Regions from separate parts of the Bacillus sp. AFS031507 genome, predicted to be linked through region 2. Evidence: predicted binding sites of a transcription regulator. Region 2 holds the regulator's gene; the other holds the start of a gene.
The links. Region 2 encodes NrdR, which represses ribonucleotide reductase genes. Its sites were predicted from a motif close to AACACNATATATNGTGTT; they were not measured.

Region 1 (16,634 bases), on a different contig from region 2:
GCCTGAGATTCTGTTCAAATAGTTGTAAGGCTTCGGAAACTGATAATCCACCGGATAAGAGAAAGCTAAGTTGAATGGAAAAGTAGTGGGTAAACAGCAATTTGAGGATCCTGCCAACAAAAGGTATTCGAACAAGTTGTGACCTTTGTTTTAGGACGGAGAGTTTTCTAAAAAAGAGAAGATAATAAGCGGCTCCCATAATTAGGATCAGAAGCAGGGTACCGATAACAGTTGGGAAGTATTGATCAAAAGCATAAATGACATTTGTGAAAAAATTTGCTTCCAGACCAAGCGATGAAAAAAGGGTGGTGAACCTTGGCAGCAATGTATTTTCTATAAAAATAAATAGAAATCCTGTAATAACTAAAAGCACCATTGGATACTGAAGCAACTTGAGCAACTTGTGTACGTCTTTATCTTTTAATAGGGCAAGATCACTTCCTTCTAACAGAGCATCAGCAAAGCTGCCATGCTGCTCCGCAAAATAGACATAACCGACTAAGTCTTTGTTGAAACCAAGATTATTTAATGCATCATGAAACGGTAAACCCTTTTTCAACTCTTCTAAACAACCATTTAAATCCTCCTTTCGTTTTGACGGTAATTGTAATGCTATGGATTCAATTGCTAAAGCAATTGGATACCCCCTTGCTAATAGTTCACCGGTTCTTCTCAGGAAATTAGCTTGTTCATTCACTGACCATTTAGACCGTTTCATCGTCATATACCAATCGTTCATATTCAGATTCTTGGATATATCCAAGGGCAATGCCCTTATTAATTACATCTTTTATCATTCGGTAACGAATTTCTATTTTTTCTCCTTGAGCAGCTTTCATTACTGCGTGTAAATTTCGTCCGGATAAAAGTTCAAATACACTGGCGCGTTTCCATCTGCCATAGGAATAACAAATAGGTGAACACTCTCCTTCACAAAAAGGGCAGGTAAGTTCAACCAACCTTTGGGCTGTTATGGCAATAAGTGTCTGCTCGACCTCTAACCAATTCACTCCAAACTCACGCAGGCGATAAACCGCTCCCTTCGCATCACGGGTATGCATCGTGGAAAGCACTAGATGGCCTGTTAATGCTGCCCTTACCGCAATCTTTGCCGTCTCAGCATCTCTAATTTCACCGACCATTATAATGTCAGGATCATGTCGAAGAATTGCCTTTAATCCGGCTGCATAGGTGACGCCTGCTTTTTCATTGACTTGGATCTGCAGGACTGAGTCATAGTTTTTTTCAATGGGATCTTCGAGTGTAATGACATTACGATGAAATAAGTGGGCGGTTTCATTTAAAAGGGAATAGAGAGTAGTCGTTTTTCCGCTGCCTGTTGGCCCGGTAAAAATTATTAATCCATGAGCGTGTTTGAGAAGGGCAAGTAATTTTCGGGTCATTGCTGGGAAGAGTGAAAGTTGGTGAAAAGGAATTTGTTCTTGCTGTGGTAATAGCCGGATGACAAGGCTCTCTCTGTTATTAGAAGGGAGTGTGGAGAGCCTGAGCCCCATTAAATTTCCGTCAACTTCACAAAAAATGGATCCACTTTGTGGTCGTCTTCTTTCTCCGATATCCATATTGGCTGTGAATTTAAAATGTGAGATTAATCTGTCGCATTCATCTTTTGGAAGGGATAGTCGAGGAATTAACTTGTTGGTTAAACGGATTTGGACGAGTGTGTCCCTCTTCCTTGGGATAATGTGAATATCTGTTGCTTGGTTACGTGCAGCATCTGTAATGATTCGATTTGCTAAAATTTCTATCTCGCTAACAATAAGTACCACCGCCTTTTCATTTTTCTATGGGAAAATATTCGACATGATTCCTCCTTATCCTTCTTTATTTTCAAAAATATTTTTAAGGGTGTCAGGCACCATGTGAAAATTTCACATGGTGCCTGACACCCTGTCCCTTATATTGCTTTTTCAGTTAGATAAAAGAGGCCGCCATTGATGAAGGATATGGAGATTTTTGGTTCGTACTGTTCCTTTAGAGCCATTTTTTCGGTTTCAAAGTTTTCATTTTCATCTTCAACATCCTCGTAAAAATGATTCAAGAGGCGTAAATCTTTATCCCAACGTTCTCGCGCATCTATTGCCCAAGAGTGGTCATCCTTCTCAATTATGGATGTAAGATAGGTTTCAACTCTCAACATCCCGCTTTGAGGTTTCACTAAAGGTGACAAAGTAAAGGAGTAATCAGGTATTTTTGGTGTTAACGGTATTTCAAGCAGTCTGTCATGGAAATCTTCAACCATTTTTCCGTTGATGAGTTGTAAGCCGATTGATTTGAAAATATCCCGCTTACGGTCACATTGAAAGGAGATCTTAACATTCATACATAGCCATGGTAGTAAAGGAGTTTGCTTGTTTTGATTCCGATGATTTTCATAAAGTCGGATATAGCTGGCTAAATTTTTCGTCGAAGTAAAAATTTGATGCAGCCGAGGTGAACCAAAATGAATGATTTCCCCCTTTATATTTTCAGGAGCGGCATCTTGGTTCGTAATAAATGTTAACTTCATCGGGTTTGGAATTCCACCCGTTTTTTCTAAATAGTGCCAGTAAAAAGGCCGATTCATTAATTCCTTATCAAGTTCAACTGTTAACTGAACAGTTAAATAACCTTGGCTATTCTCCACAATTGCACAGTCATTAGCCTGAAAATAGTTCAATAAAAAGTTATGAATTTCCTGTTGCTGCATGGGAATCTCCCTTCTTCATGTCCTGAGCAAATTCAATCATTGATGATAAATTTTCCATTTTAATTCGCATTTCGCCTTCGGATGAGGATTGTCCAAAAATATCGATTAAATGGTCTTCTATATTGCCAAATTCCAACTTAGTTAATATATCGTCAAGTTCACCAATTACTTTTTCAAATAAATGTATTTTCTCATAAAGAAGCTTCAAAATATGTTCTTCGACAGTATTTTTTATCGCAAAATTATAAATCATGACATCCTTTTCCTGGCCCAGACGATGGATACGACCAATTCGTTGTTCGAGCCTCATTGGATTCCATGGCAAATCAAAGTTAATTATATGATTACAAAATTGAAGGTTAATTCCTTCACCGCCCGCTTCAGTTGCTATAAGGACTTGAGCATGCTTTTGGAATAATTCTCTCATCCAGTCCTTTTTTCCACGCTTAAAGCCGCCCCGAAAAGGGACAGATGAAATTCCATGCTGTTTTAAATACCATTGGAGGTACATTTGTGTTGCTCGGTATTCTGTAAAAATAATCACTTTATCATTTACTTTTTGAATTAATTCTAATGCTTTTTCCGCTTTTGAATTCTTCTGGACAGCTTCGACTTTTTTTATTAAATACTGAATTTGTTCTTCAAAAGCTGGGGTTGGATTTTCCTTTTTTTGGAGCATGTTTTTTAATGTATAAAAAACTGCTTCTCTACTGCTGCATGCCTCACGCTGTAATGTCATTACGGAGAATGAACTTGTCTGTGCCCAATTCCCCTCATTTTTTAATTCAGTAATTGACTCATAAAGATCTTTCTCCTCTTGAGTGCATTCAATTGGAATGGTTTCCACATGCCTTTTCGTCCACTCAATGCCTGTATCTGCCCGCCGGTTCCGAATCATAACCTTGTTTACTAATTCTTTTAAATGCTCATCATCATTTAATGAACGTGCATCTCGTTTGTATTTTTCAAAGAATGTCGTTTCGCTGCCTAAATGTCCTGGTTTTAATAATGAAACCAGATTAAAAATTTCCTCGATACGGTTCTGAATAGGTGTTGCCGTCAATAGTAAACAAAATTTCTTTTTCAGATTTTGGACAAATTCGTAGTTTTTTGTTTTGTTATTTTTAAGTTTATGGGCTTCATCAATGATAATAAGGTCATAGTCCTGCTTAAAAATTATGTCTCGATGAGGATTTCGTTTAGCCGTATCAATTGACGAAACGACAACATCGCACTGTTCCCACACATAGCTTTTCCTTTGTGAAATGGCTGGAATGAAAAATTTGCTATTCAACTCCATCGACCATTGAGTAACTAACGATGCAGGGACAAGAATTAATACTTTTTTCACCAATCCGCGAATCATATATTCTTTTAGAATCAGCCCGGCCTCAATCGTTTTTCCGAGTCCTACTTCATCGGCAAGGATGGCTTTCCCATTCATATTTTCAATTACTTGTTTAGCTGTTTCAAGCTGGTGAGGAAGTGGGGTTAGATTGGGTAAATGACTTGGTGCCAATAAACCTTTGAAATCTGGAATGACGAGATGTTTTTCAACTCCAATTGCTAGTTTAAAAATTTCCCAATTCCCCCATGGACCATCGTTTTCAATTCTATGTAAAAAATCATCCTTCCAAGAGGAATCAAATTCAATTTCGATCGACATGGTTCCAGCTCCTTTTTATTCAATTTCCAGCTATATGCTTTTCTAATAAAGTTATTGCTCAATGTATTATTTTAATGGTAGGATAATAATAGCTTTGAATGTTTTAAATATTTTAATAAGGTAATTTATTTTATAAGTATAATTAGTATGACCAATTTGGATAATATTATAATGCGAATGATAACAAGGGGAGAGACTACTTATGTAGCGCCGAAGGAGCAAGCAGAAATGTGAATCTCTCAGGCAAAAGAACTCTTGTAGGACGCAGCTCTGGAGAGCGCTGCTAGCTTTAAGCAGCCACCAAAGGGGAAAGCCTTTTTAGGTAAACTTTCAGGTGCAAGGACAGAGACCTTCTTACGTTTCATAGGAGGTTTCTGTCCTTTTTTACATTATCCATTGAATAATTTGCGCCAAAGATTGAAGGAGGATTAAGAATGTCTGAATTAAAACGAACTCCACTTTTTGATGTGTATAAAGAATGGGGAGGAAAAACCATTGATTTTGGAGGTTGGGCACTGCCGGTCCAATTCTCTAGCATTAAAGAAGAGCATGAAGCTGTTCGCTCTTGTGCAGGATTATTTGATGTTTCCCATATGGGTGAAGTAGAAGTAAAAGGCACTAATAGCTTAGCATTTTTACAAAAAATGATGACTAATGACATTTCAAAAGTAAAAAATGGAGGTGCCCAGTACACAGCCATGTGTTATGAAAATGGCGGTACTGTTGATGACCTGCTTGTATATAAGATTGAAGACAATCATTACCTTTTAGTAGTAAACGCATCAAATATTGAAAAAGATTACAAATGGCTTGAAGACCATTTAACTGGTGATGTCTCTTTAGAAAACTTATCGGAAAAAACAGCACAGCTGGCTATCCAGGGACCACTTGCGGAAAAAGTATTGCAAAAGCTTGCGGGAGATAATGATTTAAGCCAAATTGGCTTTTTCAAATTCCAACAAGATGTAATCCTAAATGGAAAAAAGGCACTTGTATCAAGAACTGGTTATACTGGTGAAGATGGCTTTGAAGTGTATTGCGATGCAGAAGATGTTGTGGACCTTTGGAGAGACATTTTAACTGCAGGTAAAGAAGATGGAGTAATCCCATGTGGATTAGGGTCACGCGACACACTTCGCTTTGAAGCAGTTTTAGCGCTTTATGGTCAAGAACTATCTCCAGAAATTTCACCACTTGAAGCTGGAATTGGCTTCGCTGTGAAATTAAACAAAGAAGATGACTTTATCGGGAAACAAGCGTTAATCCAACAAAAAGAAAAGGGCTTAACAAGAAAATTGGTTGGAATCGAAATGATTGATCGTGGGATTCCACGTCATGGCTACCCTGTATATAAAGGTGATCAGTTAATTGGTGAGGTTACAACTGGAACGCAATCACCCACGTTAAAGAGGAATATTGGTCTTGCCCTAATCAATGCAGAATTTGCGGGTATTGAATCCGAAGTTGAAGTTGAAATTCGCGGCAAACGTTTAAAAGCTACTGTAGTTCCAACACCTTTTTATAAAAAAGAAAAGAAATAACAGAAGGGAGTTAGGTTTATGAAACATCGCTATTTACCTATGACTGAACAAGATAAGAAAACTATGCTTGAGGCAATTGGAGTTTCCTCTATTGATGAACTGTTTAGCGATATCCCTGAGAAAGTAAGATTTAAGGGTGAGTACAATATAAAAGCGGCAAAGTCTGAAACAGACTTAATGAAAGAGCTTTTTAAGATGGCTAGTCGGAACGCTGACCTGAAAAGAAACGTATCTTTTATAGGTGCTGGTGTTTATGACCATTACATGCCTGTAATTGTCGACCATGTTATTTCTAGATCAGAATTTTATACAGCATATACACCTTATCAACCAGAAATTTCACAAGGTGAACTTCAAGCTATCTTTGAATTCCAAACCATGATTTGTGAGTTAACTGGAATGGATGTTGCCAACTCATCGATGTATGATGGCGGAACTGCTCTTGCTGAAGCAGCAATGCTTAGTGCAGGCCATACCAAACGAAAAACGATAGTCGTATCCAGTGCTGTACATCCAGAATCACGTGATGTTCTAAAAACTTATGCAAAGGGTCAGTATCTCAATGTGATTGAAGTACCAGTCAAAGATGGTGTAACAGATCTTGAAGCATTAAAAGGACTCGTTAATGAAGATGTTGCAGCCGTTATCGTCCAATATCCAAACTTCTTTGGGCGAGTCGAGCCGTTAAAAGAGCTTGAGGAAATCATTCATGCAAATAAGTCCATGTTTGTTGTTTCAAGTAACCCACTGTCCCTTGGGGTATTAACACCTCCAGGTAAATTTGGTGCTGACATCGTTATTGGTGATGCGCAGCCGTTTGGGATCCCAACTGCCTTTGGCGGACCGCACTGCGGATATTTTGCAGTCACTACTAAGTTAATGCGGAAAGTTCCAGGCCGTCTTGTTGGACAGACAACGGATGACCAAGGGCGCCGTGGTTTTGTCTTAACACTACAAGCGCGTGAACAGCATATCCGTCGTGATAAAGCGACATCAAATATTTGTTCCAATCAGGCATTAAATGCACTCGCTGCATCTGTAGCGATGACCGCTCTTGGTAAAAAAGGTGTCAGGGAAATGGCTGCGGCCAACTTGCAAAAAGCTCATTATGCGAAAAATACTTTCAAGGAAGCCGGCTTTGAAGTTGTTTATGATGGCCATTCCTTCAATGAATTCGTTGTGAAATTAACTAAGCCTGTAAAAGAAATCAACCAAAACCTTTTACAAAAAGGAATAATTGGGGGCTATGATTTAGGGCGGGATTATTCAGAACTGGCTAACCATATGCTGATTGCTGTAACAGAACAAAGATCGAAGGAAGAAATTGATACTCTAGTGAAAGAATTGGGGGATTTCCATGCATAATCAAGACCAGGCACTCATTTTTGAACTTAGCACACCAGGCCGCATCGGCTACAGCCTGCCGGAAATGGATGTACCGGAACTAGATCTCAGCGGTCTCCTTCCTGATGGTTACCTTCGTACAGAAGAGCCTGAACTTCCTGAAGTTTCGGAGCTTGATATTATGCGCCACTACACTGCCCTTTCGAGGAGAAATCATGGCGTCGATTCAGGATTCTATCCACTAGGCTCGTGTACGATGAAATATAATCCGAAAATCAACGAAAATGTAGCGCGTTTTAACGGATTTGCACATGTCCATCCGCTACAAGATGAAAGCTCTGTTCAAGGTGCTCTTGAACTTTTATACGATTTGCAGGAGCATTTAATCGAAATAACAGGTATGGACGAAGTGACCTTGCAACCTGCCGCAGGGGCTCATGGGGAATGGACGGGATTAATGATGATCCGTGCTTATCATGAGGCTAACGGTGATATGAACCGTACAAAAGTAATCGTCCCTGATTCTGCTCATGGTACGAACCCAGCTTCTGCTACGATTGCTGGTCTAGAAACAATTACCGTTAAATCAAATGAACATGGTCTTGTCGACCTTGAAGATTTAAGAAGGGTTGTTGGGGAAGATACTGCTGCATTAATGTTAACCAACCCGAATACGCTTGGACTATTTGAAGAAAACATTCTTGAATTGGCTGAAATTGTCCATGAAGCGGGTGGTAAGCTTTATTATGATGGAGCAAACTTAAACGCCGTTCTTTCAAAAGCAAGACCTGGGGATATGGGATTTGATGTTGTTCACTTAAATCTTCATAAAACATTCACTGGCCCACATGGAGGCGGTGGTCCTGGATCCGGTCCTGTCGGGGTGAAGGCAGACCTTATCCCGTTCTTACCGAAGCCGATTATCACAAAGCAAGGCGAAGAATATGTCCTTGATTATGACCGCCCGCAATCAATTGGCCGTGTGAAGCCATATTACGGAAACTTCGGGATCAATGTTCGTGCCTACACATACATTCGCTCGATGGGACCAGATGGCTTAAAAGCGGTAACAGAGTACGCTGTATTAAATGCGAACTACATGATGAGAAGGCTTGCTGAATATTATGATCTACCATTTGATAGACATTGTAAGCATGAGTTTGTACTCAGTGGAAGACGTCAGAAAAAATTAGGCGTTCGTACATTGGATATTGCGAAACGTCTGCTTGATTTTGGTTACCACCCACCAACCATTTACTTCCCATTAAATGTGGAAGAGTGTATTATGATCGAACCAACTGAGACCGAATCAAAAGAGACACTAGATTCGTTCATCGATATTATGATCCAAATCGCTAAAGAAGTGGAAGAAAATCCAGAAATCGTTCAAGAAGCACCACATACAACAGTGGTCGGCCGGATGGACGAAACAAAAGCAGCCCGTAAACCAGTTTTGAAATACCAAGAAGCTTAATAAATGGAAAGGTCAGATTCGAAAAATAATCTGACCTTTTATCTTGTGTAGCAGTTTTTGAAATTAAAAAAGGCTCCGAATCCGGAACCTTCAATGAGTTCTTATTTCTTAGCTCTTACTTTACCTGACCATTTTTTGAACCCGCCTTGTAGCTGAGTAAGGTCTCGATAGCCTTTTCGGTGTAAGAATTGGGCTGCACGTCCACTCCGCATTCCACTCTGGCAATACAAATATACTGGCATATCAGAACGGATTTCTTTCATGCGCATTTTCATTTGCGACATTGGGATATTACGTGCTCCTAAAATATGGCCGCCTTCGAATTCGTTTGCTTCACGAACATCTATTAGTTGTGCCTTTCTGTACCCCGCACGGAACTCTTCTTCTGTTACCGTTTTAACAATTCTTTTCTGATAGAAAAAGGTAAAAACGGAATAAATGATAACTGCTACAATGATGATTAATAATGGATAAAGTGAACTCAATTTTTTTTGCTCCTTTCAAGCTTTCCTGCACTAGTATTTATTATATAAGTCAATCCGATAAAGATAAAGATGAATGCAAAAAAATCTTTTGATATTGCCTAAATAATTATAGCAGAAACATCTTATTTTGAATCTATATCAGATTTTGGTAGACTTAAACAAGAGATAATTATAAAAAAATGAGGTTTTAGAATGAAAAAAGAAGTTTGGCGTTTTATTGATACTGGAAATAGTTTACCATCTTTTAATATGGCTTTAGATGAAGCGTTACTCGATTGGCATAGTGAAGGGAAATTTCCTCCAGTTATTCGATTCTATGGCTGGGATCCGGCAACGCTATCAGTAGGTTATTTTCAAAAAGTAGAGAAAGAAATTGATATGGAAGCAGTCAAGGCACACCAATTAGGTTTCGTAAGAAGACCTACAGGAGGACGCGGCGTTCTGCACGAGCATGAACTTACCTATAGTGTCATCGTTTCTGAAGAACATCCAGAAATGCCTAATTCTGTTACAGAGGCATACCGTGTAATTTCTGAAGGAATTTTAAAGGGTTTTCACCATTTAGGACTTGAGGCATATTTTGCTGTCCCAAAAACAGCAGAAGAACGGGATGCTTTGAAAAACCCTCGCTCTGCTGTATGCTTTGATGCTCCAAGCTGGTATGAGCTTGTGGTGGAAGGCAGGAAGGTTGCCGGCAGTGCACAAACGAGACAAAAGGGAGTAATTCTACAGCACGGCTCCATTCTGTTAGATTTGGATGAAGATAAGCTATTTAGTTTATTTAAATATCCAAGTGAGAGAGTTAAGGAACGAATGAGAAAAGCATTTAAGGATAAAGCGGTTGCTATCAACAACATTAGTCCAAGAAGAATTTCGCTTGAGGAAGCAAAGGAAGCTTTTTATAAAGGCTTTGCTGAGGGTCTAAATATTGAGCTTGAACCTTATCAATTAACCGAGGAAGAACTAGCTTATGTTGAAAAGATTGCAAAAGATCGCTATGAAAGTGATGAATGGAATTTTAAAAGATAATTTGAAACGGCGAATTCGCCGTCTTTTTTTGTTGCCTTAACGATTAATGTAAAGAAGCAACCTGCGAAATTTGTTGAATTTTCCTGTTTTATGACGAAAATCTATTAAAAGCTATTGATTACTTTTAAATCTATTATTTTTTAAGTTTGACAAAATAATTATAGTTTGCTTAACATACAATATATAGTGTTGTCGAAAATATTTTCGGTACTATATATTGATATTTAGTTGATTTATTCAGGTGGGCTATGATAACCTAAAAATACAAACCAACTAGATATAGCGTAAACCTGCTAGATTTAGCACAATAGGTGGATTTTTTTTAAGAAGGAGTTGTTCTAATGTCTGTAGTTTTTAGACAAACAATGAATATTGATTTTGAAAGGTTGAATGAGGATATTCAATTATTCCCCCAGGTGCATCCAGTTACCCCAGATATGAAAATAACTCACAAGGGTGTTTCTCGTTTGGTCATGTTGGACCGCTATACCTTTAAAGATACTGCAAAAATAACTCTTACAAACGGCGACTTTGTTGTTTTAACTATTAAAGAAGATCCGAAATTTCCAGCTCGTGGTCTTGGTTACATTATGGAAATAGACTGGGAAAAGAAAAAGGCGAAAGTTTTAGTCGAAGAGGAATTCAGGGGAGTACTCGATGATCCTGAAGAAGCTAGTACTGGTGTGATAATCAGATCCTTAGATGTAATTGAGAAGCCTTTGGAGCTCTTCTATGAGCAAATTGCGAAGCGTAATGCTACTGGTCTTGCTTCTGTAGAAAAGACGGAAGAGAAGCGAAGAGAGTGGACTGAAAGGTTTTATCAAGAGCTTGTTAACATGAACTTCATTCCAGCAGGTCGCGTTCTTTACGGAGCTGGGGCAGATACTGATGTAACATACTTTAATTGCTATGTGATGCCGTTTGTTCCTGACTCTCGTGAAGGTATCTCTGATCATCGTAAGCAGGTAATGGAGATTATGAGCCGAGGCGGCGGTGTTGGAACAAATGGCTCGACGCTGAGACCGAGAAACACACTGGCTAGAGGCGTCAATGGTAAATCATCTGGATCGGTTTCATGGCTGGATGATATTGCGAAATTGACTCATTTGGTTGAGCAAGGCGGATCAAGACGTGGAGCTCAGATGATCATGTTGTCCGACTGGCATCCAGACATTATTGAATTTATTATTTCTAAGATGCAAAATCCTAGAATTTTACGATTCTTGATTGAAAATACAAATGATGAAACGATTAAAAAACTTGCTAAAGACAAGCTAAAGTTTACCCCTCTAACTTTAAGGGAAACTGCAATGTACCAAGGAATTGTAAATTATAAAAACATTCCTGGGTTCGGTGGATTTGATGAAAACATTATCGCAGATGCAGAAGAGAAATTATTAACTGGCGGTAATTATACTGTCCACAATTCAGAGTTCCTTACAGGTGCGAACATCTCTGTCTGTTTAACAAAGGAATTTATGGAAGCTGTAGAAACCGATAGTGACTATGAACTCCGCTTCCCGTATGTTGAACAATATGATCAAGAGCAAATGGAGATTTACAACCAAGAATGGCATAAAGTTGGTGACGTTCGCGAGTGGGAAAAACAAGGGCATAAAGTACGAGTGTACAAAAAGTTCAAAGCAAAAGAACTTTGGAACCTAATCAATATTTGCGCGACCTACTCAGCTGAACCGGGAATATTTTTTATCGATAACGCAAACGACATGACCAATGCAAAAGCATATGGACAACAAGTTGTTGCAACAAATCCATGTGGAGAGCAGCCTCTCGCACCATTTTCCGTCTGTAATCTTGCAGCTGTCAATCTCGCTGAGATGGCTGATAAGGACACAAAAACTGTTGATTTTGAAAAGCTTAAGAAAACAGTAGCTGTGGGTGTACGGATGCAGGATAATGTCATTAACGCAACTCCATACTTCCTGGAAGAAAATAAAAAACAGGCTCTTGGTGAAAGACGTGTGGGGCTTGGAGTCATGGGCTTACATGACATGCTGATTTATTGTGAAACGAAGTATGGATCACCAGAAGGAAACGAACTTGTTGATCAAGTATTTGAAATAATTGCAACTACTGCATACAGAACTTCAATTGAATTGGCAAAAGAAAAGGGAAGTTTTCCATTCTTAACTGGTGAAACAACAGCAGATACCAATCGATTACGACAAGCCTTCATTGATACAGGATTTATGAAAAAAATGCCCGAAGATGTCCGCCAATCTATTTTAGAAAGCGGAATTAGAAATTCGCATTTACTAACTGTGGCACCAACTGGATCCACAGGGACCATGGTTGGAGTTTCCACCGGACTTGAGCCTTATTTCTCATTCTCTTATTTCCGTAGTGGACGCCTCGGTAAATTTATCGAAGTTAAAGCGGATATTGTGAAAGAATACTTGGACCAGCACCCAGAAGCAGATGAAAACAATCTTCCGCACTGGTTTGTTACATCGATGGAGCTTTCCACTGAAGCCCATGCGGATGTTCAATGTGTCATCCAGCGTTGGATAGATAGTTCTATCAGTAAAACTGTCAACGCACCAAAAGGTTATAGCGTAGAGCAGGTCGAAAAAGTTTATCAGCGTTTGTACCGCGGCGGGGCAAAAGGTGGAACCGTTTATGTTGATGGTTCACGCGATTCTCAGGTACTAACACTAAAAGCTGAAGAAAACACGAATGAACAATTATCAATTTTTAATGAAAAACCGAAGCAGCATGTTGTCCTTGTTGATACAATCAGTGAACTCCGTTCAACAAGTGTAACGATCGGCTCTGAAGTCGGTAACACTTGCCCAGTCTGCCGGACTGGAAAAGTAAAAGAAATGGGTGGCTGCAATACCTGTGCAAACTGCGGCGCTCAATTAAAATGTGGTTTATAAAATATTTATTAGAGGGGGAGAAAATCCCCCTTTTTTTGTATTATTAAGGTCAATATCCGTCCCTGAAAGTTACACTATACTGCATCATATTTTGCTAATCGAAGTAGAACGAAGTCGAAATTTGTAATATAACTGTAACCTACCTGTTACGTCCATGTTACTCTTTTTTTGTATATTATGAGTAACGAAGCACACAGGGAGATTAAACAATATGTTGAAAAAAATCATTGCAATCATGGCTATGACAATTATTTTAAGTTCATTGTTTACCACTATGGGTGATAAAGCGGAAGCGGCCTATTACCATACAAAAGCAATCTCAGTAGCAAAAGCAAATCTTGGTGTTCCATATAGATGGGGTGGATTAACACCTAATGGTTTCGACTGCTCTGGTTTGGTTAAGTATTCTTACGGTAAGGCTGGAAAAGTATTGCCACGGACGGCAGCTGATATGTACTACAAGCAAGGATATCGTGTCAGTTCTTTACAAACAGGAGACTTGATGTTCTTTGCACCGAATAAGGCAAGCAGACCTACTCACGTTGCGATTTACATTGGTGGCGGAAAAATGATTCAGGCTGCATCTTCAAAAGGAGTTTCAATCGCTTATACAAGCAACAGTTACTGGAAACCAAGATACATAGGAGCAAAGCGATTTTAATGAAAAGTTTAGCGTTTTCAATATTGTTATTGACCAAGAACATCGTTTAATGACGATGTTCTTTTTTATATATAATAAATTTTCTACTTGTCCTTGGTACTATTTATTAAAATAACCGCTTAAAGATGTAAAAACGAGTACATCTTTGGGAGTGGCTGCCATGTATATAGACGGCGTTTTTTCTGGAGGAGGAATAAAAGGGTTTGCACTTATTGGAGCCTGCGAAGAAATAGAAAGTAAAGGTTTGCGATTTGTCAGAGTGGCGGGAACGAGTGCAGGATCGATCGTTGCAGCATTAATTGCCGCTGGCTACACAAGTAAAGAAATCTTCCAATTGGTCGACGAGTTGGATCTCTCAAAAATAATGGATGCCCGCAAATCAATTATCCCTTTCCCTTTTGCAAAATGGCTGTATGTCTATTGGAAGCTAGGACTTTATAAAGGCAATGAACTTGAAAAATGGATTTGTAAGAAACTTGAAGCCAAAGGGTTAAGAACATTCGCTGATTTGCCCCCGAAGGCACTTCGAGTAATTGCATCAGACCTATCAAATGGGCAAATGATTGTTTTACCTGATGACTTACAAAGATACGGCATTTCACCTGGTTCATTTCCAATCGCAAAAGCGATTAGAATCAGCTGCAGTATCCCATATTTCTTTGAACCTGTTAAAATGCGTACAATGGATGGAATGAACATTTTAGTTGATGGCGGGGTCCTAAGCAATTTTCCTATGTGGCTTTTTGATAAGGAAAATGCACAAAAGGTAAGACCCGTCCTTGGTATTAAATTAAGTCCAAGTGAATATGAAACTGAAAAACATAAAATAAAAAATGCGATTCAACTATTTGGAGCCCTATTTGAGACGATGAAGGATGCACACGATTCTAGGTACATTTCTAAAAAACATGTAAAGAACATTATCTTTATACCGACCGAGGGTGTGTTATCAACAGAATTCCATTTAACAGAGGAGAAGAAACATGAGTTGTTCGATCTAGGAAAAGAGAGAGCAAAACAATTTTTGAAGACTTGGGGATATTAATACTGATTACACTAGGATAAAAAGAAAATCGAGCGCCTATAGAGACGCTCGATTTTTCTTTTTACCCTTTTTGCCGTCGATAACAGTTAAGTGAGCAGGAGATTTCTTTTTGTTCTTGTTGCTCTTCTTTAATGATGCTAGCGTCCCAAGAGAGGAGGTTTTTACAGTTGAGTCTCCACCCTTTTGCTGTAATCGTTTTTTTGATTTTTTGGCGGCTTTAAGAAATGCACGCTGCTCTTTTTTCTGAGGGTTTGATTTGGAAAACTTCCGTACTAGGAAATAAACGGCTAGAACAATCAATGCGATGACAGCTATTCTCTGAATGAAACCGGCCGGATTAGCTGTAAATGAACCAACAAGGCCAAGTAAAGCAAGAATGATAAGTCCCCCAACAACAACATTAACAAATGTCCGATTTTTCAAGAAAGCCACCTCCCTAAGAGCATCTTAAGCATTTTTTAATTCTTTTAAACACGATAAAACAAGAATTTAGACAATTTCTTCGCTTTTGACCGAGTACTCAGATTCCTTTTCTCTTCTTAATAATTCGTTAAAAGAAAGTATTGCCACTTCGACTTGATCATTTTGTGGTTCCTTCGTTGTTATTAGTTGCAGCCAAAGACCAGGATAACCTAGATACTTTAAAACTGGAATATCTCTAAGTTTATTAGTTAATTGAAGGATTTCAAAAGCAATACCCAAAACCACAGGAATTAAGAGGAGGCGGTCGACCACCCGTAACCAAAGCGGAGTTGAAGGTACCAGCATATAGACAAAAACACCAACAAAGACTGTAAACAGGATGAAACTACTGCCACAGCGGTAATGCAGACGGGAATGAGCCTGCACATTTTCAACGGTTAACTCAACCCCAGATTCAAAGGTATTGATTACTTTATGTTCGGCGCCATGATATTGAAACACCCTTTTTATCAATGGAGTAAGTGAAACAAAATAAATATAGGAAATTAATAAAATTAGTTTAAAAAAACCCTCCACTAACACTTGAGCAAAATGCGATGGAAAAATTGGTTTTGTCAAAACTGCAAGGAACACAGGGATCAGCGTAAAAGCAAATTTGCCAAATAAAAATGAAATAACACCAATTGCAGCAACACCAAGGTACATAGTCAATTTAGAGACTTCTTTTTCTTTTATAATTTCATCTTCTTTTGGATCCACATCAAATCTTTCCGTCGAGAAGTTTAAATGTTTCGATCCATTTGCACTCGACTCAATAATTGCGATTATCCCTCGCAGAAATGGGATTTTCTTTAGGATTGTAAAATAAGGATTTGCTTTACGAGGCAAATGAAAATATTCAACAGATTGATCCTTCCTGCGTACCGCAGTAACATAATGATGTTTTCCGCCAAACATAACACCTTCGACAACCGCTTGGCCGCCATAAACGGGTTTTTGAGAATTGGACATATACTTTACACCAACCTAATCTATAGTTGCACAACAGCTGAAAGATAAAATCTGTATGTACTTAATTCTATTCTACTAGAAAAACAAAAAAACCTCTAGGAATGACATAATATTTCCAATTAAAAAGTTTTTTTATATGAAAGGGATTGAATACCAAAGGACATAATAAGAAATGGAATTTATTATGGCCTTTTGTTGTCCCAATTAAAGGACAGCATATCAAGCATATATAACAGCAAAAAGGGCACTTCCCGAATAAACAGAAAGTAAACGGAGGTTGTTACAATGGCGATTGAGAAGAAACTAGGAAATTATCCTAAGCCCATGTCCTTTTCGGTAATGGTATTT
Region 2 (16,634 bases):
TCCCCCCTTTAAGCCAATCTTTGTTAATATATATGGGGGACTTGGCTAAAATAGAAGTTAGCTAACAGTTGCTTTTGTTATTTACAGAAAAAAATACAAAAAAAAAGACTGCTGACCTGTTTCAGCAATCCGGAAAACACGTTTTATTCCCGTCTATTTGGACCATCGACCATCACTGGCACACTCAGGGAGCGGATTCTCTCCATGATTCGTCGGGCTTTCATTTTCTCTTCTTCGCCCCGCTGGCTGTAGGTTAGATGATGCTCCAGCTCCCCAAAATTAAAGTTTGAGGTAAAAAATGTCGGCAGACTTTCAAGCATACGGAACTGTAAAATTGGCCCTAAAACTTCATCCCTTGTCCAACTCGAGACAGCTTCCGCACCAATATCATCAAGCATTAGAATCGGTTCTCTTTTTAACGCTTCAATTTTCTCATTCAAAGTCGAATCCGCAATCGAACTTTTCATTTCCCTTAATAGTTCAGGGACATAGACAATCATCGAAGAAATCTGTTTTTTTGCCAATTCATTGGCGATTGCCCCTAATAGATAGGACTTCCCGACACCGAATTTCCCGTAAAGAAAGAGGCCCTTTGGTTTTTTACCTGCCTCATAATTCATTAAAAAGGTTGCAGCCTTATCTCCGGCATCCAGCCTGCCTGAGTCTCCTTCAAAGTCTTCAAAGGTGGCCTCAAGTATGTCTCTTGGCACATATAGACTTTTGATTAGTTTTTCATTTTTCTTTTTTTCATCTGCCATGATTTTTCGAGGACAGCGTTTATAAACAACATCAATGGAGTTTCGAGATAATACCAATTCTGGGTGATATCCCTTCATGAAATTGATGCAGCTATCCAGACTTTCACATTTGTGGCATTCCTTGCTTTGGTTCGTATACTCGTACAGTTTACTCATGCTTTTATCAATCATGGATTGATCAATCTCATTTTGATGTTCTGCTAAAAAAGCTTGAATATCCGGATTTTCAAGAACTTGCCTGCGTTGTTGTTCATATCGTTTTTGAAAGCTTTCATTAGAAGCTAATCTTTTCAATGTTCGATTGATTTTTTCCAATTTTGGTCACCCCCTATTTGCGAAACGCTTTTAACTTTTCTTCAATCGCACGCTTTTTCGCTTCAACTTCACTGTTGTTTCCTTGCGCGGGATCTTTGTCTGCATCTTTCGTACTTTCATCAAACCAGTCAGGAATTAACTCTGTCCGAATTGGTTTTTTATTAGACGACCTTGTAGTTTTTTTGCTTTCTGTTACTTTATGTTCCTCATTCTTCGCGAGCTCCATCGCTTCTTTCACCGTTTTCACTTGTTTTCTTGCCCAATGACTAGCGATTGACTCGACAAAACCCTTTGTAAATTTCATGTCCGTTTTTCTCATAACCACTTCAATTAGGACATTTACCACACCTGGGGGAAGTTTATATTTAATCATGATCTCTTCTAAGGTTTTCAAATTGGCATTCGAAGGTTCAACACCGCCTGAGATTTCTTTAAAAACGATAAGTGGCGGGGTCGTCTCATAAGAGCGAATTAATTTTTCTTCCTGTGTTTTAGGTTCGGTTATTTGAGTTTGATGAACGATTGGTTGTGTTCGGTTAATAAGACTCGGAAGTTGATCGTAATTGACAAATTGATACCAATCACGAGCCCCCTTTCTCAAGTCCTCAATATCAATTTCTTCATGCTCGTTAATAGCACCCAAGATGAAATTTTTCATTTCGATTGCATCAATTTGGTACAGAAATGCAAGATTACTAATTACACTTTTTACTTTTGGTGTTAGCGATTTTTTGGGAACAAGTGATTCATTCAGCCCTGCTGTTAACAAATCAAAATCAAACGTGTCCACACCAATTTGGATCGGACTCGGCTCATTCCGACCAATAAACTGTTGATTTTCTTCCTCTTGTAATTCTTCGGAAAGGGCTTGAATATATTGCATACTGCCAGGGGCCCCTGATGCAAACACGTCCTGAAAGGCTCTTGTAACATCTACATACTCTTCTTCCCTTGGCTTTTGTTGATCACTAAAAAAGCGCTTCAGACGAGAGAAATGGTTTTTTCCAATTTTTCGATAAAGATAAATATTTAACATCCCATCTAAAAAGAATTGCTCAGGACTTAAAGGTGGATGCAGTTCATAGATGAAGGAGCGTCCCCCTTCATCTGTTTTGACACGCGTCTTTAATAAACCAATGCCTTCAAGCTTCAATCTGGCTTCGTAAATATCCTTTAAGTTCATCTCTAAGAGATTCATCAATAAATGATGAGTGGAAGACTCAGACCAGAGCCGATTTTCCTCTAACTCCGCCCAGAGCGTCATATATAAACTAAAGCAAGTTGACCCAATCAATGGCTGATATAAAAACGTCAGCACTTTACGGTCATACTCATGCAGCAGCCCATCAGCCGCAACTATATAACGGTCGATAGGGAGAATTTCCTGCCAATGCTGCGCCATATCACTCCAACCTTTCTTGTTATAAAATCAAAAAGAGCCAAAAACTCTTTAGCTCTTAAGATTTTTCTTTTTTGATTAATTCTTTTAATTCATCAATAAAAACATTAATATCTTTAAACTGACGGTAAACAGATGCAAACCGTACATAGGCGACTTCGTCCACATGTGCCAGCCTGTCCATGACCATTTCACCGATTGATTCACTTTTTATTTCAGAAATACCCTGACTCCTCAAATCCTTTTCAACACCATGCGTTATATCTTCTAATTCCTTTAAGGCCACCGGCCGCTTCTCACATGCCTTAATCAAGCCACGTAATATTTTATCACGGCTAAACTCTTCTCGGGTACCTTCTTTCTTGACTACAATCAGCGGTATCTCTTCAATCTTCTCAAACGTAGTAAAACGATACCCACATTCTTCACATTCGCGTCTCCTCCGTGTTGCTCGACCTTCATCAACTGGGCGAGAGTCGAGGACGCGTGTACCATAATTTTGACAAGATGGGCATTTCATTGTAATCAACTCCAAATCTACACTTTACTCCCGAACAAAAACGCTTACTTTCATCTTATAAAAAAGACTATCTTTATACAAGTAGTAGTACTAGGAGTTTTTTATTCCTATAAAGGTATGTAATTGATTAATCCGCTCGTAATAATAATTAATCCGCTTTTTTAAATCGGGATAGGTGCCGAGTAAGGAAAATTTTTCAGATGAAATATTAAAGTCTACTGCTGTTTCCATTGGCTTTACTCCCACAATTGTAACAATTAGAAAGCAGGGGATTGGTTTACTGATTTCAACAGCAATTTCTCCATGTTCTTTAGAAACCGTGGTGACCCGGCAATCAGCATCTTCATGGAATAACTTTTCAACAGATGCAAATAATTGATTAAACATCGCCTTATAATAATGCGTTTTTAAGGAATCATCCTTAATCTGATCTGAAGTCTCAATTTGCTTTTTAAAACGAACAAATAGGTTACCTAACATAGCCATACTATTCCTCCCATGATGTAGCTTTGTTCTTATTGTACAACATTAGTCTAGAAAATATAAAAAGAGGTGTATGTATAAATACACCTCTAAGTTAATTGTTTTTATAGTGACTATAAAACTTTTGCCTGTTTTACATGAACAGGACCCATGCCACGCGGAATTTCAATATTTTCACGTGTTTGTGCATTTAATGCCTCAGCAATATAATCGGCCGCAACATTAGGATTCAAATCGCCGCAAGTGTATACATCTATGCTGGCATATCCATGTTCAGGGAAGCTGTGAATGGTAAGATGTGATTCAGAGATAATAACCACACCACTTACACCTTGTGGGGCAAATTTATGAAATGCTACTTCACGGATTTCCGCACCTGATCTAAGAGCTGCTTCAACAAAAGTTGTTTCAATAAAATTCATATCATTTAATTTTTCAAAGTCGCATCCCCAAAGCTCAGAGATTACGTGACGTCCCATTGTTTCCATATTCATTTTTCCCCCTTTAACCTTTTATGTTCTTTCTTGAAATCCTGTTATTGACGGTATCCGAGTAACTACCACGGGGGAAAGTTAGTCCAGAGAGGTCCTAACCCTTTAAGTAATTAATAGCTACCTGATTTCAAGAAGTTCACGATGACTAGTATACTTTGTTTATATTTTTTTTGCAACCTATCAATATAAAAAACTTTATATGTTTATTTTGTAACAAGGTTAATGGGCATGTTCCATTTTTCATTCGATAAAAACACACGAAATCAAAGCTATTTTATGCAAAAAACACCCAGATGACTCAAGCAAGGCAAAAAAAATGCTGTCTATCGACAGCATTTTATCCGACCTTTATTTGTGATGATTTTGCTATTTCCTCTGCAACATACATGGTGAGATCCACGACACGTGAAGAATACCCCCACTCATTATCATACCATGCTAAAACCTTTACTTTTCTTGTTCCCATCACCATTGTGGAAAGACCATCAATGATGGCAGAATGTTCATTGGTATTAAAGTCAACGGATACTAATGGTTCCATCGTCAAATCCAAAATGCCTTTTAATGGGCCATTTGCCGCTTCAATAAATGCGTTATTGACATCATCAAGGGTCACATCTTGCTTAAGATCAACTACTAAGTCAACAAGTGAAACGTTTGGTGTTGGCACACGAAGTGACATCCCATGTAATTTACCTTTTAAGTGTGGTAACACAAGTGAAATTGCCTTGGCCGCTCCTGTTGTTGTTGGAATGATAGATTGTCCACATGCACGAGCCCTTCGTAAATCTTTGTGAGGGTTATCGATATTTTTTTGATCATTTGTATAGGCATGAATCGTTGTCATTAATCCGCATTCAATGCCAAACTTTTCATCTAACACCTTTGCAACAGGTGCAAGGCAGTTGGTGGTACATGATGCATTAGAGATAATGTCATGATGCTTGATATCAAGCATTTCTTCATTAACACCCATTACAATTGTTACATCCTCATTTTTCCCTGGTGCAGTTAAGATCACTTTCCTGGCTCCTGCTTCTAAGTGCAGTGCCGCCGCTTCACGAGCATTAAACTTTCCTGTCGCCTCTATAACAATATCAATGCCAAACTCTCTCCAGGGAAGCTCCTCTGGATTACGACTGCTTAATAGTTTAATTCCTTTGCCATTGACGATTAACTCATCATCTAAAGGGATAACTTCTCCCTGAAATGGTCCATGATTTGTATCATATTTAAGTAAATGTGCTAATGTTTCCGCTGGATAGCTTGCATTTATGGCAACAACCTCAAGCTTATTTTCAAGGATAGCTTTTCTAAAAACCATCCTGCCAATTCTCCCAAAACCGTTTATTGCAACTCTCGTCTTCATTTTACATCCCCTTTTTTTGTATTAATGTCATACTTAATACTTGTATTGTTGTAATTAGTATAACATATTTAGGTTTAATTGTGATGAATAAATTGCGGATTTTTAAAATGTTTTACAATTCAGGCAACTTAGAAACAGAAAAAAAGAGAAGGTTGCCCTTCTCTCCCATTACTTAAGATTATTATTTATATCGATGCCAAACTGGACTAAAATTTCAAGAAGTTGTTTTTTTGTATCTGCGATCGAACCATTATTATCAATTACAGCATCCGCGAGCCTTATTTTTTCAGAAAGGGGCATCTGAGAACGAATCCTTGCTTCGGCATCCTCAACTGATAGATTATTTCTCTCGATTAATCTTTTTAATTGTGTTTCATCGTCAACATAAACAAGTAACGTTTTATCCACCATATACGTAAGTTTACTTTCAAATAATAAAGGAATATCCAGAACAACCACTTCTTCACTGTTTTTTATTGCCTGTTCGACTTGGTCCCTCATTCTTTTTCTAACCTCAGGGTGGACGATTTCGTTTAAAGTTTGCCGTTTTTCAGCGTGATGGAAAATAATTGCGCCAAGCTTTTGCCTGTCAATTTCACCATCTTCCAATAAAATATCACGGCCAAACTCTTCAATAATCCTAAAATAAGCGGATTCACCTTTCATTACCGCTAGGCGTGATTCTATATCTGCATCGACAACAGTGATATCCATTTCTTTGAAAAAGTTTGAGACTGTGCTTTTTCCACTGGCGATTCCGCCAGTTAAACCGATAACTAATGACATGGTCTTTTCCTTTCTAGATTCATAACTTCCATATTCCAATTATGATTAATAAAATCCCTGGCAAAAACGTGAACTTTTGGATCCAATCAAACTTATGAAAAAAAGTTCCGCTTTTTATCCCTAATAGAACAAATAACGAGCTCATAATCGCGACAGTAAATGCTAAATAAAAGGGAGAGAAACCAAGCATCGCTGCACCAATCCCGGCTCCAAAGGCATCCAGAGACAAGGCAAAGCCTAACATTAAAGCTTCGATCCCCGTAATCGTACCCGATTGGTCAAAGTCAGCGGACATCGGCTTTTTCAAGATGTTGATGGCTAATCCTAGGGATTTAATTTCAAAATTTACGATTGTTTTTTCATGTTCTAGTACGTCTTTTTCTTTTTCTGGTTTGAAAAATTGAAACAAAACCCATGCACCAAGAGCAATTAGAATGATTCCCCCTAGGCTTGACGTAATCCTTGGAGATAGAACTTTTTCAAGTCCATGCCCAATTGACACGGCAATCATTAAAGAAATAGCCGAGCAACTTGCAATAATAATCACTGATCGGATCGGCATGACCATTTTCCTTAGTCCATAGGTAAAACCCACGCTAAAGCTATCAAGGCTGAGAGCAAAAGCAAGTATGAGAAGTGAGAACAACTGAACCATGATGTCTAGGGCTCCTTCCTCCAAAATCATTACGATAGTATATGGCAGGAGCCTATCAAAGGTTAATATTTTCAATTCTCACTTTTTCTACTTTTGTATCCCACTTAAATCTTTTGGCACTGCGGGCAGTAATGGGTCCCTCTGCCCCCTACGGTCGTTTTTTCTAAAGGTGTTCCACATCGTTTACACTCTTCCCCTTTACGACCATATGCGTATAATTCAAGCTGAAACATACCTATTTCCCCTTGGGAGTTAACATATGAGCGGATCGTACTTCCGCCCTTTTTGACGGCTTCGCTTAAGGTCGCAACAATTTCACGGTGAAGAACGGCAAGTTCATTTTTATTTAATGTGTTAGCAATACGTTCTGGATGTATACCTGCCCGAAAAAGAGCCTCATCCACATAGATATTACCGAGCCCCACAAAAAGTTTTTGGTCCAATAGTGCTGTTTTAATTTTTCGATTCGTTTTTTCAACCCTCTTAGTCAAGTACTCTACCGTAAATTCCTCTGAAAAAGGTTCAGGGCCAAGCCCTATGAGCGGTTCCGTTAAGAATTCGTCCCCTTTTTTGTATAAGTGCATCGTTCCAAATTTCCGAACGTCCCTATACCTTAATTCTGTTCCATCTGTAAAGTGAAAGAGTACATGTGTATGTTTATCAAAGGGTTCTTCCTTAGGATAAAGCCCGTACTTTCCTTCCATTCTCAAATGCGATACTAACGCGAAATGATCCGTATAAATGATTAAAAATTTCCCTCTTCTGCCTACATCAACAATGGTCTCCCCTACTAAAGCATCGACAAATTGTTCCACTTCAAGTGGGCTTTTAATGATTTTTGGCCAAAAGACGGAGATATCTTTGATGGTTTTATTGACAACTAATTTTTTTAACGTTTTCCTTACGGTTTCTACTTCTGGAAGCTCCGGCATTGCTGAGGGGTCCCCCTTTTATTTGGCGTCAAACCAAGTTGGTCCATAGGCATAGTCCACTTTCAACGGCACCTTCAATTCGAGGGCATTTTCCATCACGTCTGGGACTAACTTCTTTAAAATTTCCAATTCGTCCTCAGGTGCTTCAAATATCAATTCATCGTGGACTTGAAGTAAGAGGCGCGTCTTTAAGCCCTTGTCCTTTAAAGCATCGTCCATATCAATCATTGCTTTTTTTATGATATCTGCGGCACTGCCCTGAATTGGAGTATTCATGGCTGTCCTTTCTGCAAAGCTTCTTATGTTAAAATTACGAGCTGTTATTTCAGGAAGGTATCTTCTTCGCTGCATCAAAGTGGAGACATAGCCCTTTTGTTTTGCCGAGTGAATAATATCATCCATGTATTCTTTGACACCTGGATAGGTATCCAGATAACGATTAATGAATTGTCCAGCTTCTTTCCTTGTAATTCCTAAGGATTGGGACAGACCATAATCACTGATTCCATAAACAATTCCAAAGTTAACAGCCTTGGCCTGACGCCTCATATTGGAGGTTACCTCATCCTTATTGACATGAAAAACTTCCATTGCTGTTTTTGTATGAATATCCATGTCCTCTTTGAAGGCCTGAATCAGCTTTTCATCACCAGCAATATCAGCAAGGACACGCAGTTCGATCTGTGAATAGTCGGCTGCAAAAATGATCCAGCCTTCCTCTGATGGAACAAAGGCTTGGCGGATTTTACGTCCCTCTTCAAGGCGAATCGGTATATTTTGCAAATTAGGATCAATTGAACTTAATCTGCCAGTCGCAGTTAAAGTTTGTTGATACCTGGTATGGACTTTTCCCGTTTTAGGATTAATAACCTTCAGTAATCCTTCTATATAGGTGGATTGAAGCTTACCTAATTGTCTGTATAGAAGAATATGCTCGATGATTTCATGATCTTCTGCTAATTTTTCCAATACATCTGCTGAAGTTGAATGACCTGTTTTCGTTTTCTTAAACGAAGGAAGGTTTAATTTTTCAAATAAAATTACGCCAAGTTGTTTCGGTGAGTTGATATTAAACTTTTCGCCTGCTAATTCACAAATTTTCTCTTCAATCTCGACGAGTCTATCATTTAGCTCCTTACCCATTGTCTGAAGGCGTTCCTGTTCCACCTTGATCCCGCACGATTCCATATCAGCCAAAATCAGGGATAAAGGCATTTCGAGCTCGGTAAATAATTCATACTGTTCATTTTTTCTTAATTCATCTTCTAGTTTTTCTTTTATATCAGACATTGCAAGACTTTTCCGAACAAGATGTTCTCCGAGCTTTGACACTTCAGGGACTTTTCGTTTCGCACCTTTCCCATAAAACGATTCATCCGATTGGATATTATGTAAATCAAATCTTTTCGTTATCGCTGCGAGGTCTTCAATGTTATCTGAAGGATTTATGATATAGGAAGCCATTAGAATATCAAAATCGACCCCTTTTAAATGAATATCATGCCTTCTTAATGAAACTTCGGATCGTTTGGCATCATAAACTGTTTTCTTTTTACTCTCATCTTCCGCCCATTTTTTAAAAGCTTCTGACTGTAATGCCAGGTCAGTTGGCAAATAGAAATGTCCTATTTCATTGACAAGAGAGAAACCGATAATCTCTGCATAATGATAATTATCATCCAGCATTTCAACATAAAAATAATTAGTGTCTGCAAACAGTTCTTCTGTTATTTCAGTTGGAATTTGAAAATCAATATCTTCAAGTTCCTGCTCTTCAATAGTGTCTGGACCTTCTCCAAGCTTGCCCAATAATGAATGAAAGCCTAATTCTTTAAATAAGGCTACTAATTTTTCGCGCGTAAAGCCCTCGTATGCGACGTTTTCTAAATCCACTTCGACAGGTGCTTGTCTTTCAATCGTAGCAAGTTCTTTACTCATTAATGCTTGGTTCTTAAATTCTTCAAGCTTCTCTTTCAGCTTGTTCCCAGTTACTTGTTCAACTGAGTTTAATAAATTTTCGAGGGTTGAAAACTCCTTCAACAATTTGATCGCTGTCTTTTCACCTACCCCAGGAACACCAGGTATATTATCGGAAGGGTCACCCATTAACCCTTTCATATCAATGATTTGTTCTGGTGTAAGTCCATATTTTTCGGCTACATGTTCTGGAGTATATTCTTCAATATCCGTAATACCCTTTCGAGTAATTCCGACGGTTGTAGTGGCGGAAGAGAGTTGGGTTAAATCTTTGTCTCCTGAAATGACTCTTACTTCGTACCCATCCTTTTCTGCAGTTAATGAAAGGGTACCAATGATATCATCGGCCTCATAATTTTCGAGCTCATACCTGGAAATCCCATAAGCATCAAGAAGATCACGGATAAACGGAAATTGTTCGGATAGTTCAGGTGGGGTTTTTTGCCTTCCACCTTTATACTCACTAAAGGTTTTATGGCGAAAAGTAGTTTTTCCAGCATCAAATGCGACAAGTATATGTGTTGGCTTTTCATCTTCAAGAATTTTCATCAACATCATCGTAAAGCCATATACCGCATTCGTGTGGATTCCTTTATCGTTATTAAGCAGGGGTAATGCAAAAAATGCTCGGTAAGCAATACTATTACCGTCAATCAGGACAAGTTTCCTTTTTTCCATTTATATCCACCTTCCAAAAATCATATCGAATATTTATGTAGTTCAATAATAAAGTCGCTTCCTTCACCCAAATTACTTCTGACACTTATGTTACCATGATGCGCTTCTATTAAGTGTTTTACGATTGCTAATCCAAGGCCTGTCCCACCCGAGTTACGACTTCTGGCACGGTCCACTCGGTAAAATCGTTCAAAAATACGTGGAATCTCTTCTTTACTAATTCCTACCCCTGAGTCTTTCACATGGATCCGTACGTTCTCACCATGTTCGAGAAGGATAATTTTTACGTCCCCTTCTGGCGGGGTATAGTTAATTGCGTTGCCGATTAAATTGATAAATACTTGTTTTAAACGGTCCGAATCGCCATTGATTAACACTTGATTTTGCTTGCAGTAAAGTTCAAGCTTGATATTCTTTGCTTCTGCTTTTCCTGTAAGAATCGTGATTACTTCTTTTAATAACATATGTAAATCTATTTCTTGAATGTTTAGTCTGAAGCCTTGCTGCTCTATTTTTGAAAGCTCTAACAGGTCTTGTATAAGTGTTTGCAGGCGATCACTCTCTTTTAAAATGATCGAAAGAAATGCTTCTAATGTTTCTTTATTGTTCATGGCACCGTCCAGCAATGTTTCAGTAAATCCTTTAATAGAAGTTACAGGGGTTTTTAATTCATGCGAAACATTGGCGACAAAATCCTTCCGCATTTGCTCGAGTTTTTTTATTTCGGTTATATCATGTAAAACAATCAGTACCCCTTTCCAAACATTATTTGTTCCAATTATCGGGACACCATACACAACAAAATACCTTCGTTCGATCAAAAAAGGCACAAGTAATTGTTCACTTACCTTCTTTTCAGTCCGAAAAACCTCTGCTACTAAATGACAAATTTCTTCATATTCAATCACTTCATAGTAGAGTTTATTTAAATAATCAGTTGGATTCACCTGAAAAATATCAATAAACCCTTTATTAATGAGATTAATGTACCCGCGACTATCTATTAAGACTAATCCTGCTCCCATATTTTCAATTAAAGCACTTAACCGGTCCTGTTGCATTTCTTGTGCTTTAACAAGTTCTTGGAGGTTTTCGGCCAGCATATTGATCGATGACCCAAGCATGCCGGTTTCATCCAGTCGATCTACTTTTGTTCGTGCCCGGTAGTTTCCGTTTGCCAGTTCAATCGCTACATTTGTGGCAGCTTCAATTGGTTTTGTATACTTTGAGGTAATTCTAATGGATAGAAAAATAATTATTATTATTGCAATCCCTAGACAGATGGAAAGGACCCATAAGATTTCAACTTTAAAATGTTCATTTAGAGACTCTAAGTAATAGCTTTTAAACAATTGGCCAAGTAATATTCCTAATCCAACTAAAACCGCCATAATTAATAAGATTAGTGTAATTAGCAGCCCTTTTCGGTATTTGGTCATTCTCCTTTCGGCTCCTCCAATTTATAGCCCAAGCCCCGTAACGTTTTAATATAGGCCGGCTTTTTCGTATCCACTTCAACTTTCTCTCTTAAATGTGATATATGTACATCCACAATTCTAGTATCGCCAGCAAAGTCATAATTCCAAACAGCACTAAGTAATTGATCACGCGTCAAGACGCGGCCTTTATTTTGCGCGAGATAAAGAAGTAATTCAAATTCCTTTAAGGTTAACTCCAAAAGTTGGTCGTTAAAATAAGCCTCATACTTTTCGGGATCGATTCTTAAATTAGCGATCACTAGTTGCCCCGTCTCTTTTTCACTTACGTCAATTGCCTCCGCTTGGACTTGTGTCCTCCTAAGAATTGCTTTCACGCGGGCGATCACTTCTCTAGGACTAAAAGGCTTTACCATATAATCATCTGCACCAAGCTCTAAACCTAATATTTTATCGAGCTCATCATCTTTTGCAGTTAACATTAAAATTGGGGTCATTATACTCTTTTGACGAAGCTGCTTACATACTTCCATTCCATCCAACTTCGGTAACATGAGGTCTAATACAATGATATCAGGGCCTTGTGTCTCTGCAAGATGTTTCCCCTCTTCACCATCCATAGCAGTGATCACTTCATACCCGGCCTGCTCCAAATTATATTTAAGCAAAGTTACAATTGACTGTTCATCATCGACAACAAGTATTTTATTTTTCATAATATCCCCCACTAAAATAAGTTACCTCCATTATAATAATAAAGATTACATATAATCTAGTTTTACAAAACTTTAACATAAAAGGAATGTGGACATAGCCATCGAAATGAGTTTGAATTTTTTAAAATAATTAACAAAATATCCACTTTTGGTGTCAAATTTCGCCATAATTTTTTATAAAATTAACTATGAAAGGGAGTGAAATATGGCTTACAAACCACGTGTTGAAACAGGTGAATTATTGATCCTAAGAATTTTGAATAAACGAATGAATTTAACAACTGAAGAGCAGCTACATTATAAAAACAAGGAAAAAGGCTTTGAAGGTGAAGTTGAGTTCGATTTATTAACAGAGAAGCTTCAATGTGAGTGCTTTATATTAAACGATCTGCTGCTTGAGGTTAACAATTCTAAATTCCAAATTGATACCACTATTATTTTTCAAGAAACGATTTACCCTTGTGAGATAAAAAATTATGAAGGCGACTTCATTTTCAAACCTGACAGGCTTGAGAGGATTTCCGGTAAAGATTATAAAAATCCACTAGACCAATTCAAACGCACCAAATTCATGCTACGCCAGTTACTGCAAAATCTAGGATATAATATCCCCATTGAGGGAACCGTTGTGTTTATTAACCCCGAGTTTACATTATATCAAGCGCCCCTAAACGAACCCATTGTTTATCATTCACAACTAAATCGATTCATGAAAAAATTAGATATGCAGCCCTCCAAACTAACTAGCCGGCATAAAAAGCTGGCTGACAAGTTTGTTTCCCTTCATCAAATTGAATCACCCTATAGGAGGCTACCACCATATAAGTATACTCAAATGCGAAAAGGGATGACATGTATTACGTGTAATTCATTTAAGATAACTGTTCCCACAGGGGCAAGGAAAGTTATATGTGATGATTGTGGATGTGAAGAGGGTTTTGAATCAGCCGTACTGCGCAATGTGGAAGAAATAAAGCTATTATTTCCGGATAAAAAAATTACTACTAATTTGGTTTTCGAATGGTGTGGAGTTGTGGGGTCTAAAAAAACCATAAAAAAATTTTTAATGAAAAATTATCGTTCTAATGGGAAGAAAAAATATACCTATTATATATGATTTGACAATCTTATTAAGCCATTTCCTGAATGAACTGTTCTTATCGACCAACACGTGGGCGCCTCAACCTTTTTAGGCTTTATGAACCGGTCTTATCGACCAACACGTGGGCCCCTCAACCTTTTTAGGCTTTATGAACCGTACATTTTCTTTTTAACGCAAAAAGGAACGTCTACACATTCCTTTTTTACATCTTTATTAAAAATTATCCAGCGCCCTACCATGTATTTCCTCCAAACGATGTGGAGGACAAACTTTAACCCTTCCCAGTATGACAGTCTCATTTTTTTCATTCATTCCTATGACACTGATCACAATGGTATGTTCATCTCTTACAACCTCGATCACTTCAAACAAAAACTCGACGGTTCCATAATGATATACGGGCTTAGGAAACTCAATATCTTGGCTTAAGATATGGCTCCCAGGTCCGGGTAAATATTTTGAGATGGCAGAGGTTATCATTCCTGTAAGCATAATACTAGGAACGATTGGTTTTTCAAAAGGCGTCTGTGAAGCATAATCATGTTGAATATAGAGAGGGTTTGCATCGTCTGTTAAACCTAAATAAAGGAGGATATCCTTGTCTTCTATCTTTTCAGTCATAGACAATTTTTCACCGACAGTAATTTCTTCAATCCTTCTTCCTAGCTTTCTTTTCTTACCTAAAAGCATATAACTCCACCTCCGTTGTAAGCGATTTCATTTGAATGCAAAGAAATTCGGGGAAACCCTTGCAACCCCGAATTTCTCAATTTTAATTTTTTATGCTAACACTTGCATTACATTGCGAACGGATTCTGCTGATTTATCTAATGCAGCTTTTTCGTCAGCAGTTAACTCAAGCTCAATTACTTTTTCAATACCATTTGCACCAAGGATCGTTGGTACTCCAAGGTAAATGCCATCGTAACCAAATTCGCCTTCAAGATAAGCAATGGAAGGAATCACTCGACGTTGATCTTTAAGGATTGCTTCACACATTTCTACTAAAGAAGCTGCAGGCGCATAATAAGCACTTCCATTACCTAGAAGGTTTACAATTTCACCGCCGCCTTTTCTTGTACGTTCTACAATTGCTTCTAGACGATCTTTAGGAATTAAAGTTTCTAATGGAATACCACCAGCATAGGAGTAGCGTACAAGCGGAACCATGTCATCTCCGTGTCCACCCAATACAAATCCCGTAATGTCTTTAACGGAAAGATTTAATTCTTGAGCAACAAATGTGCGGAAACGAGCACTATCTAGAACTCCAGATTGACCAATTACACGGTTTTTAGGGAATCCTGATTCTTTAAATACAGTATATGTCATTGCATCTACTGGGTTGGTTAGAACAAGAATCGTACAGTTTGGAGAATACTTTACAATCTCCTGTGTAACACTTCTCATTACCTTTTGGTTTGTCTGGACTAAATCATCGCGGCTCATTCCAGGTTTGCGGGCAATACCAGCAGTGATAACCACAATATCAGAATCACGAGTATCTTCATAATTTGAAGTACCTGTAATATTAGAATCAAAGCCTTGTACTGGACTCGCTTCAAGCATATCTAACGCTTTACCTTTTGTTGGGTTTTCCATTTGTGGGATATCAACTAGAACTACATCGCCAAGTTCCTTTTGTGCCAGTAAAAATGCAGTGGTTGCTCCTGTAAATCCGCCGCCGATAACAGATACCTTTTTACGTTTTAATGACATTTTAATTCTCCCCTTTGAACTTTTTAATGTTTCACTTGAATCTAGAAAAGGCAGAAGGGGCTATTTTTATTTACAGCCCGCATCTGCTCTTCACTTTCCCTTCTTATTCCATGTTCTTAATTAGCTCGTCACCGAATTCAGAAGTTTTTACTTCAGTTGCTCCGTCCATTAAACGAGCAAAATCATAAGTTACAACTTTAGAAGCAATTGTTTTTTCAACAGATTTAATAACCATTGTAGCCGCTTCATTCCAGCCTAAGTGCTCAAGTAATAACACACCTGATAAAATGACAGAAGAAGGGTTTACTTTATCAAGACCCGCATACTTAGGTGCAGTACCGTGTGTTGCTTCAAAAATGGCATGTCCTGTTTCATAGTTGATGTTAGCGCCTGGTGCAATACCAATACCGCCTACTTGCGCTGCAAGTGCATCAGAAATGAAATCTCCGTTCAAGTTCATTGTTGCAACCACATCAAACTCACGTGGACGTGTAAGGATTTGCTGTAAGAAGATATCTGCAATAGCATCTTTTACGATGATTTTGCCTGAAGCTTCTGCATCAGTTTGAGCCTTATTAGCAGCTTCAGAACCCTGTTCCGCTTTAATGCGGTCATACTGTAACCATGTAAATACTTTATCGCCGAATTCCTTCTCAGCAAGCTCATAACCCCAGTTTTTAAACGCGCCTTCAGTGAATTTCATGATGTTTCCTTTATGCACGAGTGTAACGGATTTACGGCCCTCTTTAATAGCATAATTGATCGCTGCACGTACTAGACGGCTTGTTCCTTCTTCCGAAACTGGTTTAATACCGATCCCTGAAGTTTCAGGGAATCTGATTTTCTTAACACCCATTTCGTTTTGTAGGAAGTCAATAACCTTTTTAACTGCTTCAGTACCTTTTTCATATTCAATACCCGCATAAATATCTTCAGTGTTTTCACGGAAAATAACCATATCCGTATCTTGTGGGCGCTTAACTGGGGAAGGAACACCTTCGAACCATCTAACTGGACGTAAGCAGACAAACAAATCTAATTCTTGTCTAAGAGCCACATTTAATGAACGAATTCCTCCGCCAACAGGAGTTGTTAATGGACCTTTAATGGCAATTAAATACTCTCTGATCACGTCAAGCGTTTCACTTGGAAGCCATTCACCTGTTTGGTTAAATGCCTTTTCTCCCGCTAAAACTTCTTTCCAAATCAATTTACGCTCGCCTTTATAGGCTTTTTCAACTGCTGCATTTAAAACTCGCTCGGAGGCTGCCCAAATATCTGGACCGATACCGTCA

Region 1: COE25_RS04290 (vitamin B12-dependent ribonucleotide reductase) is a predicted target of NrdR. The motif match lies at 10,420-10,437, and genes of this name have one in related genera.

The regions. Positions count from the first base shown of each region.
Region 1 covers NZ_NUOW01000003.1:82,209-98,842, forward strand. The annotation lists gene comGB (competence type IV pilus assembly protein ComGB) at 1-718, opposite strand, end outside; gene comGA (competence type IV pilus ATPase ComGA) at 705-1,787, opposite strand; gene COE25_RS04255 (YqhG family protein) at 1,916-2,707, opposite strand; gene COE25_RS04260 (DEAD/DEAH box helicase) at 2,685-4,373, opposite strand; glycine riboswitch at 4,551-4,638, shown strand; glycine riboswitch at 4,642-4,721, shown strand; gene gcvT (glycine cleavage system aminomethyltransferase GcvT) at 4,808-5,914, shown strand; gene gcvPA (aminomethyl-transferring glycine dehydrogenase subunit GcvPA) at 5,933-7,279, shown strand; gene gcvPB (aminomethyl-transferring glycine dehydrogenase subunit GcvPB) at 7,272-8,732, shown strand; gene COE25_RS04280 (rhodanese-like domain-containing protein) at 8,834-9,217, opposite strand; gene COE25_RS04285 (lipoate--protein ligase family protein) at 9,410-10,246, shown strand; gene COE25_RS04290 (vitamin B12-dependent ribonucleotide reductase) at 10,588-13,146, shown strand; gene COE25_RS04295 (C40 family peptidase) at 13,358-13,807, shown strand; gene COE25_RS04300 (patatin-like phospholipase family protein) at 13,968-14,852, shown strand; gene COE25_RS04305 (SA1362 family protein) at 14,889-15,284, opposite strand; gene COE25_RS04310 (DUF1385 domain-containing protein) at 15,342-16,286, opposite strand; gene COE25_RS04315 (YqhR family membrane protein) at 16,572-16,634, shown strand, end outside.
Region 2 covers NZ_NUOW01000015.1:163,895-180,528, reverse strand. The annotation lists gene dnaI (primosomal protein DnaI) at 144-1,073, opposite strand; gene COE25_RS16565 (replication initiation and membrane attachment family protein) at 1,087-2,475, opposite strand; gene nrdR (transcriptional regulator NrdR) at 2,531-2,992, opposite strand; gene COE25_RS16555 (hypothetical protein) at 3,083-3,478, opposite strand; gene speD (adenosylmethionine decarboxylase) at 3,589-3,963, opposite strand; gene COE25_RS16545 (glyceraldehyde-3-phosphate dehydrogenase) at 4,307-5,338, opposite strand; gene coaE (dephospho-CoA kinase) at 5,507-6,124, opposite strand; gene ytaF (sporulation membrane protein YtaF) at 6,144-6,779, opposite strand; gene mutM (DNA-formamidopyrimidine glycosylase) at 6,884-7,711, opposite strand; gene polA (DNA polymerase I) at 7,730-10,366, opposite strand; gene pnpS (two-component system histidine kinase PnpS) at 10,387-11,805, opposite strand; gene COE25_RS16515 (response regulator transcription factor) at 11,802-12,518, opposite strand; gene COE25_RS16510 (nuclease-related domain-containing protein) at 12,724-13,635, shown strand; gene COE25_RS16505 (MaoC/PaaZ C-terminal domain-containing protein) at 13,834-14,310, opposite strand; gene mdh (malate dehydrogenase) at 14,401-15,339, opposite strand; gene icd (NADP-dependent isocitrate dehydrogenase) at 15,443-16,634, opposite strand, start outside.